3 regions of the Paenibacillus sp. J22P169 genome follow, and region 1 is predicted to be linked to each of the others. Evidence: riboswitches for the same ligand, from Rfam matches in the RefSeq annotation. Region 1 holds a riboswitch; each other region holds the start of a gene.
The links. Region 1 has a riboswitch for cyclic di-AMP ahead of AC58QG_RS34960 (resuscitation-promoting factor). Riboswitches for the same ligand answer to the same signal wherever they lie in the genome.
Positions count from the first base shown of each region.

Region 1 (7,910 bases):
GTTAGAATTACCAATAGGATAAGTGCTACTTCTATTATATACTACTTTTCTTATTTTGTCACAGGTGTTGGCATTTCTGCTAAACAAATATGGCAAACAATTTTTCCTTTGAAGTACGATACATTCTCCGCATTGCCACAGAAGATACAAGCTGGCTCATATTTCTTCAGCATGATGCGCTCGCCATCTACATATATTTCCAAAGCGTCTTTCTCGCCAATACCCAACGTGCGGCGCAGCTCGATTGGAATAACAACGCGTCCTAGTTCGTCCACTTTTCTAACAATTCCGGTAGATTTCATCATATATATAAAACCCCTTTCGATTTTATCAATTTTTAATCAAGATCGTCATGTTTCGACATTTGCTTATGACTTATGATACCAACGATTCCCAAAATAGTCAACCATATTTTCGCTAAAAACAAGCGGATTGATATACAAATTCATTATTTTTGTGACATATAAAAAAACGATAATTGCCGTAGAAACAAGGGCTTGTAAGGGGTATATTACGTATTTTTGATGCCTGAATGCTTGAGAAATATTGGAAAAAATCGATGTTGAGAAGTGGATAAATTGGAATTTGAAAATCGACAATAATCGACACGAAGAAGGGTTGTGTGTCGAAAATGTCGAAAGCATTTACGATAATAAGGGGGCCATGCTACATGAAAGAAGAAAAGGTGTTTAAAGATCCCGTTCACAAATACATTTATGTACAAGACAATACGATTTGGGATTTGATTAATACCAAGGAGTTTCAACGCTTACGCCGTATTCGTCAACTTGGCACGTCCTACTTAACTTTTCATGGCGCTGAGCATAGTCGCTTCTCTCACTCGCTTGGCGTGTATGAGATTACTCGGAAAATTATTTCGCAATTCGAACGCAATCATTACGAGGATTGGCCGAAGGAAGAGCGTTTGCTCTGTTTATGCGCGGCTTTGCTGCATGATTTGGGACATGGTCCGTTTTCTCACTCGATCGAGAAGGCTTTCGGTACAAGACACGAGGACTGGTCCTGCCGCATCGTGCTAGGCGATACCGAAGTGAATGAAGTACTGAGCCGAGTCTCACCTGATTTTCCCAAGAAGGTGGCAGGGGTCATCTGTAAATCATATAGCGAGGAAATTGTGGTGAGCCTGGTATCCAGTCAACTGGATGCGGACCGCATGGATTATTTGCTGCGAGATGCTTACTTCACAGGCGTTAATTATGGCACATTCGATCTAGAACGAATTCTTCGGGTGATTAGGCCGTACAAAGGGCATATTGTGGTTAAAGAGAGCGGTATGCATGCCGTTGAGGACTACCTCATGTCTCGTTATCAGATGTATTGGCAGGTTTATTTCCATCCTGTAACACGAAGTGCGGAAATTCTTTTACATAAAGTATTTGCACGAGCGAAGCACTTATATGAAGAAGGGTATACGTTCGGCTTTATGGTTGAACCGATCCTTCATCTTATTCAGAATCGCATCTCCTTGGAAGATTATTTGCTGCTCGACGAGTCGGTCATGCAGACCATGCTGACCTTTTGGAGCCAAGAGAAGGATGGTATGCTGGGGGATATGTGCAAGCGTTTCTTGGATCGTAAATTGTACAAGTACAGTACCTTCGATGGAGATCAGGAGCAACTCATTCAGCGTATGGAAAAAGTGATGAGAGAGGTTGGCTTTGACCCGACTTATTATATGGAGATCGATTTCCCTTCGAATCAATCCTATGACGTGTACAGAGCTGGTGAAAATGATGATAATTTGCCAATCCTCTTGTTGGATCATAAGGACAATTTAACGGAAATTACCCATCGCTCGGAAATTGTACAGTCTATTAGTGGTTTTCAAATGGGGAAACATCATGTGTACTACCCAGAGGAGCTGCTAGAGCGATTGAATGCGGAAGAGTATCCAGATATTTGGGAGATGTTGGGCGAGCAAGAATAAGAAAGGCTATAGAATATAAATCATACTTAGTTACATAAGGGAGAACAGTCATGCTAACGGATTCACACACACATTTAAATGCCGAACAATTTAAAGAAGATCAAGAGGAAGTTATTCAGCGGGCGTTAGAGGCTGGCGTTACGAGAATTGTAAATGTCGGCTTTAATCGAGAAACCATCCCTAGCTCCATTGAGCTAGCCGAGAAATACGATTTTATTTATTCAACGGTAGGCTGGCATCCCGTCGATGCCATTGATATGATGCCTGGCGATTTGGAATGGATTGAGTCCTTATGTCAGCATGAGAAGGTGGTCGCAATTGGGGAGATCGGTCTGGACTATTACTGGGATAAGTCGCCGAAGGATGTTCAGCAGCGTGTATTTCGAGAGCAAATTCGTCTTGCACGAAAGCTGGGCATGCCCATTGTGATTCATAATCGAGATGCACACCAAGATATTCTAACGATTCTCAAAGAGGAGAAGGCAGCGGAAGTCGGAGGTATCATGCATTGCTTCTCAGGCAGCTGGGAAACGGCTAAGCAGTGTCTGGATATGAATTTCCATATTTCTTTTGGGGGGCCGGTTACATTCAAAAATGCTGTGCAACCGAAAGAGGTGTTGGCGCAGGTTCCGCTTGATCGTCTACTGATCGAAACGGATGCTCCTTACTTAACGCCCCATCCTTTCCGCGGTAAGCGCAACGAAACGGGTTATGTTCGCTTGGTGGCTGAGACTGCCGCGGAAATTCGGGGGATGACGCTGGAAGAGATTGCTGAGATCACGACGAATAATGCGATTCGTTTACTCGGCCTCAAGTAAGGCGTTTTTCTTGAACTTTCGGCGAAGGACAACGCCGCACGCGAAAGAAATGAAGGCTAGACTCAATAGAGGAACTAGGAGATATATGATGGAGGTACCCATCATAAACGGAATCGTCAGGATGACCAGCTGAAGTGTAAGGGTTAACCAGATGATGTAAGCAAGGGAGCCAGCTTTGGCTTGTGCTTCTAAGGGATACATATCCAGCCAGAACGTATAGCGATGCGCACGCTCTAATGAAGTAAGCTGAACCATCGAGATCACAAGTGCGATGAATAGGATGACGCTTCGTGCAGCAGCGGAGTCTGCAACGGCTATAGCTAAAATGCCGATGACGGTCAGACGTAGCACAATGGCGAACAACTCAGTGCGCAGCAATGTCTTCATATATAAGTAGAGAAACGCCGAATCCTGTCGAAATGGAATCATTCGGGTAAGCCCGCTGATCCAACCTCGGCGGGCTATTCGCGTTGGCAATTGAGGTACATCTACGAACCAATTGAAGAAGGCGTAGAGTCTAGCTTGCTGCTGTTTCTCTTTGGCAATCAGGTAGTCCCATCCAATCACATATTTGGCCACGTAACGGAATGCAATTAACCAAACGAATACTAGAAGTATTGCTGCTAGGCTTGCCCATAAGCTGCTGTAGTGAAATTGGATTGTAATTAAGGCGATGGTTGCCGCCCAACGGAAATAAACAGATACCAATCTTGTACGTTCAGCAGCAAATCTTCCTTCCTGCCAACTGGCTAATAGGTTTGCTATTTTTAATAGAAGCAACAGAGCTAAGATAAGAAGAAAAGGCTGTGAATTAGCGCCTAAACAGTGATTATATAGCGGTCGTAGGGTGACCCAAGCAAGAAATATCCAAATACCCTGAAGTGACAAGCTATACAGGAAGCTGCTTCGGAAGTAAGCACCCATTTCATGCTCAATCCGCAATAGAAACATCCGATCGGCACTGCGAGTCAGCGTTCGGATAGAGCTCGAAGCGATGAGTGGAACGAGCACGAGAAGGACAATCCACAGGTATGGATAATCTGTCGGAAGACGCTGTAATGTTTTTGCATAATAATAGGAAGAAACGATGACAAGAAACAACAAGAAGCCGATAAAATTACTGCGTGCGGCATACTGCCAATACCCCATGGATTCCTTCATATAATGCTGAAAACGCTGCTTCCATAATGCTTGTGTGTTAAATGCATGTGTACTATCCATTGATTGACTCATGCCATATCTCCTTGAACAAGCTTATAAAAAATGTCGTCTAATGACGCCTGAGGCAGGTCTGTTTGTGCGCGTAATTCGACTAAATCTCCTTGAGCAACCATGCGGCCCTTGTGGAGAACGACATAGGCATCGCAATATTTTTCAATTGTAGACAAAATGTGTGAGGAAATGAGGAAGGATGCGCCTTTTTGTTTCATTTTAACCATTAATTCGAGCAAGGAACGAATCGCTAAAGGGTCGAGACCGAGAAACGGCTCATCGATAATATATAAAGAGGGTTCGATCAGGAATGCATTCATGATCATGACCTTTTGCTTCATCCCTTTGGATAAATGACTTGCGAAGCTATTCAGTTTGTCTTTCATTTGGAACTGCTCTAACAAGGACCGAGAACGAGTTTCGTAATCCTCTTTGGAAACGCCATAAGCCATAGCAGTTAACTCAAGGTGTTCGCGAATCGTAAGCTCTTCGTATAACTCTGGACTTTCAGGTACATAAGCGTATGTGGCACGGTAGGGTATTGGATTTTCGGCTAAAGTTAAACCGTTAATGCGAATGGACCCTTTTTGCGGTTGAAGCAGTCCGAGAATATTTTTGATGGTGGTACTTTTACCTGCACCATTGAGTCCGATCAGCCCCATCATTTCACCCTGACGGATTGAGAAGGAAAGGTCATGAAGAACGGGTCTGTTGGGTAAATATCCACCGAATAAAGCGTTTACTTGCAAGATGGGGCCCATCTCAATTGCCTCCCTAAATAGCAAATTATTGGTATTTTCCAATCAAATACTTCCAGAATCATTATAAACAAATTTGCATTTTTAGCCTAGTTTTGGTCATTAAACTATGAAAAATTGAGCATACGTACGTTAAAGTTAGAAAAATGTAGATAAAAGTGGGTTATATTTGAAAAATAATCGAAATTTAATTGATTTAGCCCTTTTTAACGGGTGTTAATCCCTTTACAGGTTGAGATTAACAGCGTAATATACTTTTCATAATAACTTAATATCCAATTTGCCAATTTTCCATTCGCTGAGTTCCAAATGTGGAAACGGGGGAACCACTGCAAGCTTAATTAGCATTCCTATGCTGTTAAGTGAGCAGAGAGTAACAGGGGTGAATCATGGACGTCAAACAAGCAGTTTGCGTTCACGTAGGGCGACTCTCACGTCCGAATCCGTCAGCTAACCTCGTAAGCGTAAGAGAGGTAACGATTGTCGTGCGTGCTATTTGTATTTCACTATGCAAACTAAGCCAGCGAGAAGAGTCCTCTTCTTGCTGGCTTTTTGTCCACATACAGGGTTCTACACAGACCGGAAGACATAAAACAACCCGGAATTCATAGGATGATGAATAGGTAAAAGGGGGGGACGACCAGATTCAGCAGGGTAAGAAAGCTGATGCTGGTGAACATGTTAAGTTAAACTAAAAACCTTAGTCGCGTCAAATTTAATCATGCTGTAACCTGGCGGCGAGGCTTTGAAGGAGGACCGAAGAAGTGGGCAGTATCTCAATTAGCGAGACCCATGTAAAACGATCATCCAGCATGTCCTTCGCATTGCGATGGAAGCATGAAAACTTGCGTTTGATTTTAAGCCTGGCTATAATCTCAATCGCAATGACTTTCATGTTTTTGGTGTTGTTGTACGGAACGGCTACCAAGAGCGTATCCGTGGTTGTGAATGGACAAGAAACTATTGTGCACACGAAGCAATGGGTCCTGCAACGCCTACTGGATGAACAAGCCATAACGATTGGTGAGCACGATGAAATTTCAGCTTCACTCACGACCAAGCTCAAGGGTGGAGACAAAATTGTCATCGAGCATGCCTCACCAATTCAATTGACTGCTGATGGAAAGACCACCACTGTTTACACAACTGCAAGAACGGTAGAAAGTGCATTGCAACGTTTAAATATTGCACTTGGGGAGAACGATCGAATTACTCCCGAACCGACATCCGCTCTTACCACTGGCGATGAAATCAAGATCGTCCGTGTGAAAAAAGAGACGGAGGAAGTCTCTGAACCGATCGCATTTGAGACAGAGAAAAAGAATGACGCATCTTTACTTAAAGGGAAAGAGCAAATCGTCCAAGAAGGTAAAGAAGGCGTATTGGTCAAGAAGAAAGAAAAGACTTTCGAGGACGGTGTTTTAGTCGCGGAAGCAGTTGTGGGTGAAGAAGTACAAACAGAAAGCGTTAAGAAAGTAGTATCCGTAGGCACGAAAAATCCTGTGGTTGTTCTCTCTGCCTCTTCACCGAGTGTGGATGAGGTTTCCAAGAGCGGTGTGACCTTCGGCTACAAGCAGATTCTCAAAAACGTGAAGCTTACTGCTTATTCAGCGGGCGCCGCGTCGACAGGCAAAACCGAGGGATCCGCGGGGTATGGTAAAACCTACACAGGGACTACTGTAACCGAAGGCCGTACGATTGCTGTCGATCCGAAGGTTATTCCGCTCGGTTGGTGGGTGTACATTGAAGGGATTGGTTTCCGTCGTGCTGAGGATATTGGCAGTGGCGTGAAAGGCCAAATGATTGATGTGTACTATGAAGATCACGGTTATGCGAATAAATTCGGAACGAAACAAGGATACACGGTGTATGTGGTAGGCCCCACAAAACCGTCCCAAAACTAACGTGTAAACGGTAGTTAGGCCGGGAACACTAGGCTATACACGTAGCTTGGCATATGCCTGCGCGAAAGGAGAGGAGACCCCTCTTCTTTTTCTGCGTACTGGGGAAGGAAAACGTAAATGATAAAAGAAATGATCGTTGTGGAAGGCAAAGACGATACAGCCGCTATTAAGCGGGCTGTGGAGGCCGATACAATTGAAACAGGCGGCTCCGCTATCGGACAAGCCGTTCTCAAACGGATTGCGCTGGCTCAGCAGCGTAGAGGCGTCATTATATTCACGGATCCGGATCACGCCGGTGAGCGGATCCGTAAAATCGTGGCAGCCAAGGTACCTGGCTGCAAGCATGCCTTCATTACGCAGGAGCAAGCTGCGTATAAAGGCGACATTGGCGTCGAGAACGCGACGCCGGAGACGATCCGCCAGGCGCTTCAGAGCCTGCGGACAGAGTATCATGCGGCGGTCTCGCAGCTGACGCTAGAGGATCTGATCGCTGCCGGCCTCATCGTGCACCCGGATGCGGCGGCTCGCCGATTGACCGTAGGCAACGCACTTGGTATTGGCTATTGCAATGGCAAACAATTTTATAAGCGCTGCGCGATGTTTCAGATTTCGCGTGAAGAATTCGAGGCGGCCCTCGAGCATTTGAATTGATTGACGAGAATGAGAACCTATAGATAATGAGGTCTATCCAATGACAATATCCGGACAAGAAGTTATTGTAACTGCAGAAGATGTGGCTACACCAAGTAAAACGAAACAAATTATTAAGAAAAATGGTCTCGTGCTGAAAAAGAGCTTAGGCCAGAACTTCTTGATTGATCAAAATATATTGAGCAAAATCGTCTTGGCCGCTGAGCTTGGGCCTACGAAGGCTGCGCTTGAGATCGGCCCCGGCATCGGCGCGCTCACACAGCAGCTAGCCAAGCTCGCTGGCCGCGTCCTGGCCGTCGAGATCGATCAGCGTCTGCTGCCCATTCTGGGCGAAACGCTGGCGCCTTACCCCCATGCCACTGTCGTTCATGGGGATATCTTGAAGACCAACCTGCCGGAGCTGTTCCAGCAGCATTTTGAAGGCATGGAGGGCGTCAGCGTTGTCGCCAACCTGCCCTACTACATCACGACGCCGATCATCATGAAGCTTCTGGAAGAGAAGCTTCCTCTCGAGAATATCGTAGTGATGATCCAAAAAGAGGTGGCCGACCGCATGGCGGCCCGTCCGGGCACCAAAGATTACGGCAGCCTTAGCATCGCCGTGCAGTTCTACTGCGAG
Region 1 is NZ_JCAUAO010000017.1:8,669-16,578, forward strand. Features, by position in the region: gene AC58QG_RS34935 (AbrB/MazE/SpoVT family DNA-binding domain-containing protein) at 51-305, opposite strand; gene AC58QG_RS34940 (HD domain-containing protein) at 671-1,948, shown strand; gene AC58QG_RS34945 (TatD family hydrolase) at 1,999-2,766, shown strand; gene AC58QG_RS34950 (ABC transporter permease) at 2,749-3,999, opposite strand; gene AC58QG_RS34955 (ABC transporter ATP-binding protein) at 3,996-4,739, opposite strand; cyclic di-AMP (ydaO/yuaA leader) riboswitch at 5,023-5,216, shown strand; gene AC58QG_RS34960 (resuscitation-promoting factor) at 5,501-6,640, shown strand; gene rnmV (ribonuclease M5) at 6,758-7,291, shown strand; gene rsmA (16S rRNA (adenine(1518)-N(6)/adenine(1519)-N(6))-dimethyltransferase RsmA) at 7,332-7,910, shown strand, end outside.

Region 2 (7,910 bases), on a different contig from region 1:
ATGTGTTGGGGATACGTTCGCCATTGATGAGGTGATCGTTCAAGTCTCACAGCCTAGGCAGCCTTGTCATAAATTAGCAAAGCGCATGAATTGGCCAGAAGCCACTCTTCATGTTCAGGAAACAGGGTATACAGGTTATTATTTTCGTGTGCTGCAAGAGGGGCGCATCGCACCTAATTCGGAGTTGCGACTTCTTGCCAGAGATGAAGGGGGTGTGACGGTTGCGTACGCCAATCAGATTAAATATCATGATAAGTTCAATATCGAAGGTGTTAAAAGAGTTCTTGCTGTCGAAGCACTTTCAGGTAGCTGGAAGCAATCGTTTAGGAAACGATTGACGGAGATTGAAACATGATCACTGGCGTTATACTTGCCGGAGGCTTGAATCGCCGTATGGGTGGGAAGCCTAAGGCTCTTTTACCTGTGCAAGGGGAAGCAATTCTTCTAAGACAATTGAAAGAAATGTCGCGTTGCTGTGGGCAGATTATTGTAGTGACCAATGAAGTCGAAACCTTACAGCCTGTGCTCGCTGGGGTAACCGATATAGAAGTGACGTGTGTTAGTGACCTCTATCCCCAAAAGGGACCCTTAAGCGGGATTCATGCCGCCTCCAAGGTCGCGCTTGCGACTCACTTATGGATTGTTGGCTGCGATATGCCTTTTATTTCTGGCGAGGCAGCAAACGCCATGGTGGAGGTATGTCGAGAGACGAATGTGGATGCGGTTATTCCCGAAATAGCGGGCCGTTTGCACCCCCTTCACGGGATCTACGCCAGAGAGGTTGGCCCTGAGGCTGAACTCCTACTGCAGCAACAAAACTATCGTTTAATGGGGTTGCTTGAGCACTTGGATTGGCAGTCTGTCGATTCGGATTTTTTTGTGCAAAGTGGGCTCCGAACAAATTTCGCAACCAATATTAATACGCCTGAAGAATACGAAGACATGTTAGATAATCTACCATTGTAATTCATTTCCCTAGATAAAATACTTTAAGAATCTAGGATTTTGTTAGAAAATATGCCATAATGGACAGAGAGAGAAGGTGAACTCCTATGCCAAAGCTGCTATTGGATCGTTTTGGGCGGATGCATGATTACCTGCGCATCTCAGTGACAGATCGTTGTAATTTGCGTTGCGTCTATTGTATGCCGGAAGAAGGAATGGAATTTGAACCGGATGAGAAGCTGTTAACTTTTGATGAAATAACTGAGATTGTTCGTGTGTTAGCTGGACTTGGTGTTCGTAAATTGCGATTAACTGGCGGAGAGCCTCTTGTTCGTAAAAACCTAGAGCAGTTGATCGGGAGGCTATCTCAAATTCCCGGTATTGAAGATATAGCATTGACTACAAATGGGATTTACTTTGCGTCGCGGGCTGAGAAGCTTCGGGCAGCAGGGTTAACTCGTGTAAATATTAGCTTGGATTCATTAAGAGCAGATCGGTTCTCACTGATCACCCGCGGGGGGGATATTCGTCGCGTGTTAGCCTCCATTGAAGAAGCATATCGTGTAGGCATTACGCCGATTAAATTGAATGTGGTACTCATGAAAGGGATCAATGATGACGAAATCGCTGATTTCTTACAAATGACGATTGATCGCCCGATTCAGGTGCGATTTATTGAATATATGCCGATCGGTCATCAAGACGAGGATTGGAAAAAGCGGTATCTGTCTCTTACGACAGTTCTTGACCGCTGTAAGGAAATGGGCTGGGAGGCAACCGCTTCTAATGCGGTTTATGGCAACGGCCCCGCACAGAATTATCGTATAGAAGGCGCACTAGGTTCATTCGGCCTTATCCATCCGATTAGCGATCACTTCTGTGAAACCTGCAACCGACTGCGGCTGACCGCAGATGGCAATATCAAGCCTTGCTTATACTGGTCCGATGAGTTCAACGTACGTAAGTATATTGGGGATGATGCAGCGGTAGAAGATTTGTTCTTCCGTGCACTGGATATTAAACCACAAAATCACGAGATGGCTCAGGCTTTGATGAATGAAGAGCAGTCGCATACACCAACTATTCGTCGGATGTCACAGATCGGCGGCTAGCGCAACGGGCACAGGGAGGCATGGGAAGCGAGTGAGCAGCGAAATGAAGCTTAGGTTTGGCCGTAAAGTGATTTCGGTCGATGAGGCGCGAGCCGAACTTTACACATACGTTAAACCCACAGAGACGGAGACTGTCTCGCTTTCAAGGTCTTTCGGAAGACGGTTGGCGAACGATATTTACGCGGATCATGATGTTCCGCATTTCCGACGATCAGGCGTGGATGGGTATGCTGTTCGTTCTCAGGATATTGCATCAGCAACTCCTGACACACCGGTTGTGCTACAAGTCATTGAGCGGATTCCAAGCGGAACCATGCCCCAACTTACGATTCTAGAAGGGATGGCTGCTCGTATCATGACGGGGGCGCCTGTTCCAGATGGCGCAGACACTGTTGTGATGCTGGAGATGACGGATTCCTTGCAGGATGCTTCCTTGTCATCCATGGACGCCAAGGTACGGATTAAGAAAAATGTGCAAGAAGCAAGTAATATAACCCCGATTGCCGGAGAAGTTGTACGTGGGGAGTTCGTAATTGCACGTGGGGATCAGATTGGTCCGGGGGAAGCTGCGATCCTGGCAACCTTTGGGTACTCCGTGGTTGAGGTATACCGAAAGCCTAAGGTGGCTATTTTCTCAACAGGTTCGGAGCTCTTACCCGTCGAACAGGAAATGCAGCCTGGGAAAATACGCAACAGCAACAGCTACATGCTAGCCGCACAAGTAGAGGCAGCAGGTGGAGCGGCTTTGATCATGCCAGCGCTCACTGATGATCCTCAGCAGGTGGAAGCCGCTATTGAGGCTGTATTGCCTGATGTGGATCTCATTCTCACTTCTGGCGGTGTCTCTGTTGGTGATTATGATGTCCTTGTCGAGTTATTCGGTCGATTTGACGGAAAGCTGTTGTTCAATAAGGTGGCAATGCGGCCAGGTACCCCGACGAGTGCTGCTTTCTGGAAGGATAAGCTGCTAGTAGCGTTGTCTGGTAATCCAGGCGCATCGTTCGTTGGCTTCGAACTATTCGCAAAGCCGATTATTAAGACGATGTTAGGGAGTCAGCGTCCTGAGGCAGAAGAGTTTACGGCCTTTCTGGATGTGACTTATGATAAACCCTCTGCCTATCCCCGTTATATTCGGGGGACCAAACGTGTCGAGGCAGGGTCTATATGGGTCAGACCTGCTGGCATCGATAAGTCGAGTATCATGGTGTCGATTAAAGATGCGGATTGCTTGATCTGGCTTCCTGCCGGAGGTCAAGGGTATCAGCGTGGTGATAGTGTGAAGGTTTATACAACACGTTAATAGATGAACTTATACGTTTATACATGTATTCATGAAATGATATAACCAATATCAACAGAAGTTTGGCGCTAACAAGTAACCGTCTATCAGGAGGGTCAGCTGTAGCGCTTTTTTTTCGAACAAGTGGTATCAATTTGAAATGAAAAAGCCCGCCTGCTGAAAGCTTCTATTCCTAGAAGTTTCAACAGGCAGGGCTATTTGCAAAGTAAATACTTAACGGAAGATGGTCCTAGTAGAATGTAGCAAGAATGATGACCAACAGTACATAAAGAACAAGAATAACACCTACGGAATTTCCGTATCCTGGCGTTCCACAACCAACTGCAGCTGACATAGTATCCCCTCCGGCTTGAATTAATGTGGGTTAAACACTATATAACATATGTAGGGGAAATACCTATTGATTGGACGAATGCCCTTATTGACCGGATCAATCACCTACAAAAAAAGCTGCCCTTGTGTGGTTCACAAGGCAGCTTTTTGCTCAATTAATTCGGAATTTGGTACACTTTAATTTTCTGAATGCCGAAGCTTTGCAGTGATTTTCTCGAGCCTGGGATAAAGATGTCCAGTCGCTTACCTTTAATGGCACCGCCGGTATCCGTTGCATAAGCGTACATTCCGCCAGTAGGAAGACCACTAAATGAATAACCTTCGATATAAAGTTTGGTACCAAGTGGAATTACGGATGGATCAACAGCAACTGTGCCGATCGCAAGTGGGTTACCCAAGTAATCAAAGGCCCCGTATCCACCATTTTCAGAAGGATCTGCTGAATAAGCTGTAGATTCAAAAACTTGATAATCAGGTGCATGCTTTCCGCCATCTTTACTCAGGATGGCCAGTTTACTGCTCGCATCCCACTGTACAGGTACACCTGCAGCCGTGGACAGAAAGCGAAGCGGCACATAAACCCGCCCATTTTGATACTGGGAAGCGCCATCTAAGATGACGGTCTCCTGATCAACGAGGGCTTCTTTTTGACCTGAAACCAAGGTAATCGTATGTTGATTGTTAGTTAGTGTTACTTCAATCTGTTTTCCATCTTTTTTCCAATTCACCGTATAACCGAGCTTCTCGGTCACAAACCGCAGTGGAACTTGGGTCGTGTGGTTGCCATCCAGAAATGGCTGTGCATCAGGGAAATGGATCAGGTCATCATTGACTTGCACTTTCACTTCCATTTCAGCTGCTTGGGCTGTAAATGGGGAAAGAAAGCCTCCTGCCAATACTGTTAGAGAAACAGCAAGGCCAGTTAACCCTTTGATAAGCTTATTCAATTGGTAATCCTCCTTCATGAGCCTTCGAGGTTAGTTGACGGGTTCGGGAAGAAGGTTCTCCCTAGTCTGCTCCAAGCCGAAGCAAATATTCACCCCAAGTATTTCGTCCCCCGTACCAGTGCCTAAATTTATGCACCAGACTCGGCTTCAAATATTTTATCATCACAGACATGCCTGAACAACGACCAATATATGGTTATGCCCTTTCATACTAGACTTAGGTCTAGGTTCAAAAACGGTCGATAGTCGGTTTTAGAACGTCTGTGATTGAGCTACGATAGGAGTATGATGAAGGGTGAGGGGCGATTTGACATGAATAATAAGAATCGGGAAATTGATCCTACTAATATATTTGACCGTATTGGCAAAATGGCTGAAACCGTTTGGCAGGAGACTATAGGCAAAACGAATCCAGGTACCTATGATGATGGCACCATTGCCAAGCTTGAGGAGCGCTATGACGATGCGCTCCAGGCCACGATTGCGCTGCGTAGTCACATCGCGAGAGCGGAAGAGATGGCGAAGCTGCGCGGCGAGCAAGCGGAGCTTGCAATGCGCGCCGGCGAAGAGGATCTCGCGCGGCTCGCTCTGCAAGAGAAGCTGCGCGAGGAAGCCGCTTGCGAGCACTACCGCGCGCAGTACGCGAGCAGCCAGGACTTGTGCCTGGCGCTCGCAGAGGAACTGCGCGGACTGCGTGCCGGGCACGCAGCCGAGGATGTGCAGCCGCATGGCGGGCTGCACGGGAAAGAGGCTCGCGACACATGGCGCGAGCTGGAGGTCGCCGGCCGCGAGCTCGGCCGGGAGGCACTGCAGGGGCTCCGCGTGGCGGGCCGCCTGTCGAAGGAGACGCTGAAGGAAGCCGGAGACAACCTTCAGCATGAACTGCGCGCGCTGCGTACCCGACTGCAGCATGAGTGGCAACAGGAGCAGCGTGCTCGCGATGAGCGGGATCCGCACAACCGGAAATAGCATTGGCTCGTGACCTCCATGAAAAGCAAAGCCTTGCCCTATAAGGATTTGCATCTTGGAGGTCGTCCATTCTTATGGTATGCTAGGAATCGTATGAACGAAAGTGAAATGGCAGCCAGAGGAGGTGCATCGATGGGAGAAGAAATGAAAAATAACCGCAGCCGGAATACAGCGCTTGTGCTGATTGGAGCCGGTGTTTTTTTGCTTCTAGATCATACCATAGGCTTTTTTCCCATTATGGCCGTAATCCTTATTCTGCTGGGCATTCATCGTGTTCGTTCACGCAAAGAGCGCAAGGGTTATGTGTTGATGGGGATTGGTGCCGTTATTTTATTTGGTGATCATCTCGCAATTGTCATTTCAGTTGTGTTGATTTCATTAGGGTTCTTTTTTATTCGATCTAAACAGGTTCATAAGGATGATTCTTATATACAAAAGCAAAAGATTGTTGATAGCGTTCGCCTCGGCCGAGAGCCTTGGATTCTGCGAAATACGTCGACATGGTATTTGGTGGGGGAGACGTATATTGATCTCTCGTTGGCCATTTTAGAACAAAAGGAAACGACAGTCATCCTACAGGGCGTTGTAGGGGATATTGATATAAAGGTACCTGATGATATCGGCGTTTCCGTTACAGCTTCTGTCATGTTCGGTCAGCTTCATATCGCTGAAGAGCGTGAAACAGGTGTGATGAACAAAGTGGTATGGCAATCGGAGAATTATCAACATTGCGACCATCGGGTGAAACTCGTGCTCTCTTTTATCGTAGGAGATATCAAGGTCAAAGTATTGTAAATTTCTTGGAAATATTGTTTCACACATTACATGGACTATATTTTAGATAAACGAAACCATCCTTATTGGACGGTATAGCCGTTTATTTCAAGGGGGTTCATCACCACGTGGACGGCTACAAACGACGTTTAACGAATATGATATGGCGCAGCATGGGGGAGGCCATCCTCTTTAGCTTCGCTGTTTTCGGTGCTATGCTTTATTTTTTGAATTCACGGCATTTGATTGAACCCTTTTCCAGCTGGCAGCAGGGGGTTAAATTTTCATTCATGGCCCTGTTGATTCTAGGTGTGATTGGTGCTGTGTTCGGATATTGGAACAGCTCTAAGGTGACACGCAGACTTGAGCCGATGATGGAAACGATGATTTTATTAGAAAAAGGGACATTTGCCCGTGAAGGCTTTCAATACGGGGAAGATGATGAAATTGGACGTTTAGGCGAACAACTCAGCCGTATTATGAAGCGATGGGAGGAGCAAGTGACCTCACTCCAACGACTCTCCAATAGTAATGCTGAGCTTACCGAAAAAGCCAAGCTTGCCGCAGTCATTGAAGAGCGCCAGCGTTTGGCACGCGAGCTGCATGATGCGGTAAGTCAGCAATTGTTCGCTATTTCAATGACTGCGACAGCTGTAGGTCGAACGTTGGATAAGGATTTCGAGAAAGCGAAGCGGCAAATTCATCTGATTGAAGAAATGGCCTCCGTCGCTCAATCCGAAATGAGAGCCCTATTACTGCATCTGCGACCGATCCATCTCGAAGGAAAACGATTGTCCGAAGGCCTTGTTGAGCTCTTAAAAGAGCTGGCTGCCAAGGTCCCTATGGCGATTAGCTGGGATATGGATGATGAAATTCGCTTAAACAAAGGGATCGAAGATCATTTGTTCCGAATTGTACAAGAAGCACTTTCGAATGCGCTGCGTCATTCCAAGGCGAATAAACTGGAAGTGAAGCTGCTGCATCGTTCAGACGGCATTCGATTAGTGATCCGCGATGACGGTGTTGGGTTCGAGCTTGATGCGAAGAAGCTAACTTCATATGGAATCGTGTCTATGAAGGAACGCGTTAACGAAATCGGAGGATCCGTTGATATCATTACGGCACCTGATCGAGGCACCCGTATCGAGATTCGGGTACCTATTCTGGCAAGCGATCCTCAATTGATCGAGAATTAGCACTGTACATAGAGAGGGAGAAGCGAATGGACGACACCTTAATCAAAGTACTACTTGTCGATGACCATGAAATGGTCAGAATTGGACTTGCAGCTGTTCTAGGGACGGAAGATGGAATTGAGGTCGTTGGCGAAGCGAGCAATGGTCACGATGGCATTCGTCTAGCTCAAGAATATCGTCCAGATGTCGTGCTGATGGACCTTGTTATGGAAGGCATGGACGGCATTGAAACGACAAGGAAATTACTGCAACTATACCCAGAATGTAAGGTCATTGTATTGACTAGCTTCCTAGATGATGAGAAAATGTATCCAGTTATCGAAGCAGGTGCCTT
Region 2 is NZ_JCAUAO010000008.1:14,858-22,767, forward strand. Features, by position in the region: gene AC58QG_RS27700 (MOSC domain-containing protein) at 1-355, shown strand, start outside; gene mobA (molybdenum cofactor guanylyltransferase) at 352-966, shown strand; gene moaA (GTP 3',8-cyclase MoaA) at 1,053-2,057, shown strand; gene AC58QG_RS27715 (molybdopterin molybdotransferase MoeA) at 2,089-3,357, shown strand; gene AC58QG_RS27720 (YjcZ family sporulation protein) at 3,587-3,691, opposite strand; gene AC58QG_RS27725 (stalk domain-containing protein) at 3,846-4,637, opposite strand; cyclic di-AMP (ydaO/yuaA leader) riboswitch at 4,642-4,794, opposite strand; gene AC58QG_RS27730 (PspA/IM30 family protein) at 4,950-5,606, shown strand; gene liaF (cell wall-active antibiotics response protein LiaF) at 5,625-6,401, shown strand; gene AC58QG_RS27740 (sensor histidine kinase) at 6,509-7,576, shown strand; gene AC58QG_RS27745 (response regulator) at 7,603-7,910, shown strand, end outside.
Region 2: another riboswitch for cyclic di-AMP. It lies ahead of AC58QG_RS27725 (stalk domain-containing protein); the one in region 1 lies ahead of AC58QG_RS34960 (resuscitation-promoting factor).

Region 3 (7,910 bases), on a different contig from region 1:
GCACCCTCGGCATCCTTGACATCAGGCACCATGTCTTGATATTCAAAAATCCGCTGAAATACCCCCAGCGCCGTCGCGACCTCTACTTGCAGATTCAGCAGTGTCCCTACAGGCATATACAACCTTCCCAAATACGCCGTAAACGCGACGATTGAGCCTAAGGTCATATCCCCCTGAATGACAGAGTAGCCGCCATAGATATAAATAATGGCCGTGCCTAACGGCCCTAACGTGCTCGTTGCCATCCCGAACCAACGGCCGACTAAATTGAGGCGCAGCTCGAGATCCATGACCTTTTGATTCATCTTCGTGAATTCAAGCTCTTGCTGTTTCTCTCTGCCAAAAATCCGCGTTAACAACGCACCCGAGATACCAAAGTTCTCATTCAGCTGCGAGGTGATCTCCGAGCGTACCTTTTGCGTTTCGAGCCGCAGGGCCTTCCGTACCTGGGATACCTTTTTCACAGGCAGCACAAAGAGCGGGAGAATCAGTACCGAGATGATCGCCAGCTTCCAATCTAGCGCAAACAATATGCCTATCGTCGTAAAGACGATGACGATCTGCGTGATGGAGGAGACAACAATAGACGTAACCACACTCTGTACTGATTGCACATCGCCTGTGATCCGCTGCACAATTTCCCCTGAGCGCGCGTCCGTGAAGAACGACATCGATTGTCGCTGCAAATTGATAAACAAGGACTGCCCTAAATCCCGAATAACCCCTTGGGTTACTTTGGTATTGAGGTGGTTTTGCCACACGCCAAGCACTCCGCTCAAAACAGGCAGCACGATTAGCAGCAACGCCATCACGGACAATAGCTGCACACGACCCTGAGGGATAGCTGTATCAATAATTTCCTTCATGACTAAGGGCGGGATCAACCCCATCAATGCCGCAAGCAGCGCTAGGCCGATAATGGCCAAAAGCTGTCCCCAATATCTTTTGAACAATAGCAAAATCCTTCGGATCGACACATCCTTCAACTTAGCCTTGGGACGATTCCTGTCGGAAAGCCGCCCCATTCCCCCTGGCCCTCCTGGGCCACCTGGTCCTATCACTCACATATCACTCCGATCTTTCTCCTCTTTGCTGCCCTCAACTACAAAGGAATTGCATAGGCAATTGCACTAACTACCTCATCTGCCATCTGAAGCACATGATATAACGAAGTCGTTTGCAGGACATTATACTGTCTAGGTCCATCGACATTCACGATCGCAGCAATCGTGTAGTCACCAATAGGCGGCAACACCTTGCCAACTGATTTTCCTGGAGCCAACGGCTGGTTCGACAACTGGTACAAACCGACACTCAATTTTTGTCCTAAACAAGCATCTATCGCAATCACCACGACATTCGGTGGAATTTCCTGCAAGCGGATCGCCAAGTTACTGGCATCACACGGTGCCGCTAGCGTACCAATGACATGTGGATAGCCTAGCTCTACAAGCTTACTTCCTACAAGGGGACCTAGTGAATCGCCCGTTGAACGATCTGTCCCTATACATACAAAAGCCAACTGGCTAGGCTTCAGCTCCGTGCTCAAGGCAATCTTTTGCAGAAGCTGCCCTAACTGCTCACCATTCACCTTTTTCCAAAACTGCGCTTGCAGCTCCAACGGTTCTTTCTCCATCTTTGCCTCCCTTCCAAGCATGTAACATATAACCCTCACCTAATGAATGATAATTCTATTCTTTCATAAGGAGGTGCGCCCTGTCCACTTACCTACTTCTATCGGCACGCACACCAAATAAGCGTTACTCGACAGAGCAAAGCCTATTCATGCCGCTTGTTGTCCTGACAGTTTAATTTTCTTAATGTACGCGATTCATCCGAACAATTCGATAATAGAGCTGACCGCTTACCTCTTGCTCCACTTCCAGATAGCCTTCCGTATGAACATAATCTCCCAACATATACGTGGAAGCATCCGCCGAATCTGCATGTGTTAGAAAGAGCAGCGCAACCTTATCATCCCCAACCACAAATCCAACCTGTTCCTTCACCTGGAACTTCTCAATAATTTTCCCATGATGAGATCTCACGATATGATGAAACCGCCAAGCGCCTTCTTCCTGTACGATAAAATAAAGCACACGATTGCGATGCGCATTACTAAACTCCCGTGTCACACCAATCATACAGACCTTTTCACCAATACGTAAATATTCATCAACCACATACGATTTCAGTCGTAACCGATTGACATTCTTGATCTGAATATAATTTTCCATCTCATCTATGGAGCGGTGATCCTTCGGATCTTGCTTCGTCGCGTAGAATACTTCTTTAATAAAGGTATCTGTTTGGAATTGCCTTGCCCCTTTGAAATGGTTATACGTATGAAAAAATTGCTTAATCACTACCCGAATGTCTTCCGGTATGGCAGGACCTGTTTCCACGTTATACATGCGATCTGTTCGACCCGACATTTTAATTTTATGAAACCAGCTTTTCCAGACACTAACTTGCATGTCGCACGCGTCACCTACTTTCTTCCAACCATTTTCTCATTATAGGCTATAATCCTCAAAAATTCGATAAAAATCGCAGATTTTCGCGCAAAAAAAAGAGCATCTGCCGCTTTGCTTTCATTTACGAAAGACATAGCGAACATACGCTCTTAATCACCTAGCATATACCTAATTGAGTAACCGTCTTATAGCACGCGTTTCGCGCCTACGTATCTTGCGCTCCAATAGGAGCTAGCGAGGCTATCGACTGTTACACCACTGGACGTTGTCGCGGAAATGAATTGATTATTTCCCATATAAATGCCCACATGATTGACGATATTGGAAGCAAAGAACACTAGATCTCCGGCTTTCAAATCGGTTACTCTCGCACCGGCTTGATCATACATTTGTACAGAGGTGCGTGGCAGCTCGATTCCTTTGGCTTCGAATACATAACGAACGAATCCAGAGCAATCGAAGCCCTTGGGTGTAGTTCCTCCCCATCGGTAAGGTGTTCCTCGAAAAGTCGTTGCAGCTTGAATAATTTGAGCTGAAACGGATGTCTGAACGACCTTTGCTACTGCTGGGGCGGCAGGTGGCGGTGCAATCCAAGCTGGCTTGTGGGACTTACCGTCCTCTTCCACGATGGCGATTTTATTCGCATCGTTCCACGCAATCGCAGAGCCAAACGTCTCTGTTATGAAACGTAGAGGAACGTATGTATTTCCCTTAAGCAACGTCGGACTGCTTTCTAATTCAACTAACTTATTGTTCACGACAGCTTGCTCTTCGTCCGTTGTTAGTTGAATCGCCTGCTCCTTGTTCATTAGTGTGACGACGACTTCATCGCCTTGCTTCGCCCAACCTACTTGATAGCCTAATTTCTCTGACAGCACGCGTAGTGGCACCTGAAGTGTACCTTCCGTATCAATAAACGGCTGTACTTCAGGGAATTTCACTAATTCATCATTGACCTGTACCTTCACAGAAGAGGTATCTGGCGCAGAGGCGTACGCGGATGGAGCGGCGAACAGGGGAATGGCTGCGCCTATAAGAGCGCATGAACAAATAAAGCTTTTTGTAAAAAGTTTCAAAACGTTGTTCCTCCTTGAAGCCTCCGAGGTTAGTTGACGGGTTCGGGAAGAGGTTTCCCTAGTGCGCCCCATTAGCCATAGACTAACTGAGCATTCATTCACCCCAAGTAAAGAAGTCCCCCGTACCAGAGCTTTTGATGCTCCGAGATTCGGCATTTTTTGTCTATGTTAGACTAGCATAGTTCGTTTTAGCCTGACAACTTTTGCACAGTGGTAATTGTTTCCTTTTTAGTGAAATCACGCAAAAACAGCTACTCAAGTAGAGTAGCTGTCTTACCATCATTGCTTCAAACCAAGCCTACAGACTGCTTATAAACCTCTGTGAACAGAATGTTCTTGAAGGGGTTAAACTCTTTTTCAGTCAATGGACCTGGATAACTCATGATGTTGAGAGTTAGCTTCAATTGCCCTTCTCGGAGGGAAGGCTGCGCATAGGGAAATAGGTTCAAATGGAATCCGCAACGCTTATAGAATTCAATTCTCCGCGTAGCATCTGAGGTATTCGGAGGCTCGACTTCAAGTACGATAGGCGTTGTAGCACTGCTCATATACGTCATCAACATCTTTTTGCCAATCCCGCCACCTCTTATGGCAGCGTTGACGGCGATATGTTCCACAAATCGAAACGTGCTAAAGTTCCAGCTCGCTAAAAAGCCAAGCATTTGTCCCTGCTCATCTCTTTCTACATCTATTCTGTAATTGGGATGAGCTAGTAGCGCTCGTTGACCTTCATAGTTTCTAATCTCCGTAATTGGAAAAGCCGTTTCCATCAGTTCGAATACGTCATCAAACGAAGACTCTTGCTCCATCTGTTGGCACCTCCTTCAATTATAGGGTGTCCAACCGTGCCTACTGAACATGCAGCTCCCTACCACTTCGAGAAGAACGTATGCGCTGCAGTATGAGTGCCAGGAGGTAGCTCGTGGCCCATGAATGGGTAAACCGCAATAGATTTATTGGTAGATGCGATACGATTATAGGCGGCAAAAATAGTTTCCGGTAAGCAGGTCATATCCTTTAAGCCTACCGTCACGTGAACAGGCTGTTCGATACGCTCCCCTAAATTTACGATATCGAAATAGGATAGCGTCTTCAGCACGTCTGGTAAGTGCTCTGGGAATCTAGTAACGAATCCGGCTGCCTCACTAAGGGAACTCACGGATTGCAGAATGCCAAGATCCATGTGACATAGATTCGGCACATGGGCTATGGCTGCTCGAATGCGCTTCTCGAGTGCGGTGACTAGCAGAGTAAGTCCCCCTCCTTGGCTCCCCCCGAATACGAATACCCGTTCCTTGTCGACTTCTGGTTGCTCCAGGGCACAGCTCACAGCGCGTAAGGAATCGATGGCAACTGCGCGATAATAACTCTTCTCTGCATCAAGGATCCCCTGCGTGATCCAACCTTTCGTCATCCCGTAATCCTGTGACAGTGTATTACCTGTTTCGCCACCTTGCCCGCGAACATCAACTGCAAGTACCGCATACCCCATAAGCAGCCAGGCTGCATGATCCTCGGGTTTCCCCTTGGAGCCAGAGTAGCCGGGGAATGTTACGACACATGGAACCTTCTTAGGACTGGATGCATCAACGGTTGGCAGCATCAACCAAGCATGGATAGGTGTGCCTTCAGCTCCCTCCAATACTATTTTATTGACTTCCGCATAGACGAAAGGAGCTTCAATCCGCTCCTTCGTATAAGATATCGTTCGATTGGCCTCTTCGTAAGTTCTCACCCAGAATGCGGCCAAATCAGATGGCGCCGTTAACTCTGAGCGAAACTGGTGTAACCCCTGAATACGACTTTCAATAGCGTTCATGACGGCAAGTCTCCTTATCCTGTTTTTCCCATTTTAGCCCAAGTACTTGGATGCGTCTATTGTAAATCCTTAAGTTGATATGCGAAGTTCCCACGCACCTTAACTCCACGTTTCCTGCAGATATAACGAAAAAAACCACCCGAAGGTGGTTTCTTTACTTAAATAAAAAAGATCACCCGGAGGTGATCCTTTTTATTTAAGCGGGCGGCGGGAATCGAACCCGCGCGATCAGCTTGGAAGGCTGAAGTTCTACCATTAAACTACGCCCGCATATTAAAAATAACTAAGTGGTCGGGACGACACGATTTGAACATGCGACCCCCTGCTCCCAAAGCAGGTGCTCTACCAAGCTGAGCTACGTCCCGTAGTGAAGATAAAGTGTAAATGGCGCGCCCTGAGAGATTCGAACTCCCGACCTTTTGATTCGTAGTCAAATACTCTATCCAGCTGAGCTAAGGGCGCAAATATTGGAGCGGAAGACGGGGATCGAACCCGCGACCCTCGCCTTGGCAAGGCGATGCTCTACCGCTGAGCCACTTCCGCATACGGTTATTTCTCTTTCGCTCAGCAAGTGTTTCTCTGAGGCGACAAGGAATAATATATCAGGTATTCAAGACAAATGCAACTATTTTTTAAGTTTTTTTATTATTTTATGAAAACGCCGCCAAAGGGCAGCACTTCCCTCGCTATTCGGCGTAGCAAGCTATCCGATTTCATATGTTCGTCCAATTTGGGATCAGGCTTACATGGCTGCATCAGCACCTGGCCATGCCCTGTGATTTCCCAGTGATAATTCATATGCTGACTAGCCAGTGTGTTGCCGTATACACAAAGTCGTAGCTTAGCCTGCCGCGGGTATGCAACAAGACAATTAACATCTACGTACAGCGGTTCCTCTGGATCCAAAGCGATGTGATGTATAGGGCCCGCTGTTAGCAAACCTAAATTACCGGGACCGTGAAACTGCATTTTGACTAAATCTTGCGTGATCAACGTGTTCTTCACACTCTGTAGATGCGTTGTAAACGTCACACCTTCCGTATAGAACAGCACATGACGAAATTCAAACAATAGATCATCTTCGGCTTCCACAGGCACTACAGCCAAACTATACGCTTCTGGCAAACCCATTAGCACGCGTCCTGGACCAAGTATTCGTGACTGGATCAAACGCTTCTTCCTATACATACTCGGAAGCTTCATCAGTGCATCTTCACGTTGCTCTGGTCTCCCTTGAAACGCAACAATTTGGTTGGGATGCAGCACATGCACAGCCTCTCCCTTTAGAAGCTTCAGTGTAGCCATCCTGGCTTGTGAGCTTGCATTTTCATAGATGATCTCCAAAAACAGAACCTCCTCGCACCCTTCCTGCTAGCGCATCCCACGCTTCCTTCTCTGCCATACGAAGAGACGAAACACGCGTCCAAGCAAGAAATAGCCTACTACTAATGCCGCGGCCGTAATGACCATGTAGGTGATTTTCCGATTACGTTTATCTTTGTCTAGCGCAACTTGTTCCATGGCCTTCAAGCGTTCCTGCAATTGCTCGTTGTCCTTCTTAAGTGCTTCATTCTGACTCAAAAGTCGCTCTTCTATTTCTTGAGACTGTCTGACGGCTTCAGATAACTTGTCCTTCTGTTCTTCTAATTGCTGCTTTGTAGCTTCATAATCCTTCTGGATCTGCTCTACATTGCTTGGCAATTGATAAATATCTTTGACCCGATCTAACCAAGAAGCGTGGGCGGCAGGTGCGGGATACAACAAACCCATCAAGATCACGAGGACAACCACAGCTTGTCCAATTGCAGCCATTTTGTGTATGCGCATCCGCCATCACTCCCACCATTCTCGACATTATCTTCTATTTTACAGCAAAAATCACCCCTTCACCACTTCTATCGCTTGAACCGGATATCGCAAAATCGTTCTCAATTTCGCAGGCTCTGTCTTCCTCGGGTCGGATAAGTAAATCTCATGATGAAGTCCACAATAGCTGAGCTGATTTTGTTTTATAAAATGCTCCATCTGAGCCAATGTTTCTGGCTCGGTCGCATACGGACCCACGTGCAGCATCTGGACACAACGTCCCTCATGCAAAGACTCATACTCAACATTGGAGATCACTTTAAGCTCTTTTTTCTTGGCAGCGGCAGCTCTACGTGCTTCCTCCACGTCCTCAGCAGTGACATACGTTGGCATACGAATCAACAGCTTCCAGTGCCACTCCTCTCTAGGCACCTCTAGTGCAGTTCTAGGATCGCCGTCCACCCACCACTGTCCCTCCAGCTTGGCTACTGTGAAGTCTTGCTCCATCTTCTTACGAAGGCCCTTAACACCATAGGCGACCGTATATAGCGCTTCTGTAGCGTTTGCGAAGGTCGTACCATTGGGATCTCCCTTTCCTACGATTGTCACGTAAGAAATAGGTTCAAATTCAACAAGCTGAGGCTTGGTTGGAGCTGTGTAGTAGGCTTTATAGGTTTTAGCTAAGTCTAATTTTTCCATGAAGGGCTTCCTTTCTTTCCTTTTTCTCTACTA
Region 3 is NZ_JCAUAO010000003.1:2,021-9,930, reverse strand. Features, by position in the region: gene AC58QG_RS17935 (ABC transporter ATP-binding protein) at 1-1,025, opposite strand, end outside; gene yyaC (spore protease YyaC) at 1,103-1,636, opposite strand; gene AC58QG_RS17925 (hypothetical protein) at 1,818-2,477, opposite strand; gene AC58QG_RS17920 (C40 family peptidase) at 2,663-3,553, opposite strand; cyclic di-AMP (ydaO/yuaA leader) riboswitch at 3,557-3,718, opposite strand; gene AC58QG_RS17915 (GNAT family N-acetyltransferase) at 3,841-4,362, opposite strand; gene AC58QG_RS17910 (acetylxylan esterase) at 4,422-5,372, opposite strand; tRNA gene AC58QG_RS17905 (tRNA-Gly) at 5,572-5,642, opposite strand; tRNA gene AC58QG_RS17900 (tRNA-Pro) at 5,661-5,737, opposite strand; tRNA gene AC58QG_RS17895 (tRNA-Arg) at 5,758-5,834, opposite strand; tRNA gene AC58QG_RS17890 (tRNA-Gly) at 5,841-5,915, opposite strand; gene AC58QG_RS17885 (AIM24 family protein) at 6,018-6,716, opposite strand; gene AC58QG_RS17880 (SH3 domain-containing protein) at 6,744-7,199, opposite strand; gene AC58QG_RS17875 (GyrI-like domain-containing protein) at 7,251-7,877, opposite strand.
Region 3: another riboswitch for cyclic di-AMP. It lies ahead of AC58QG_RS17920 (C40 family peptidase); the one in region 1 lies ahead of AC58QG_RS34960 (resuscitation-promoting factor).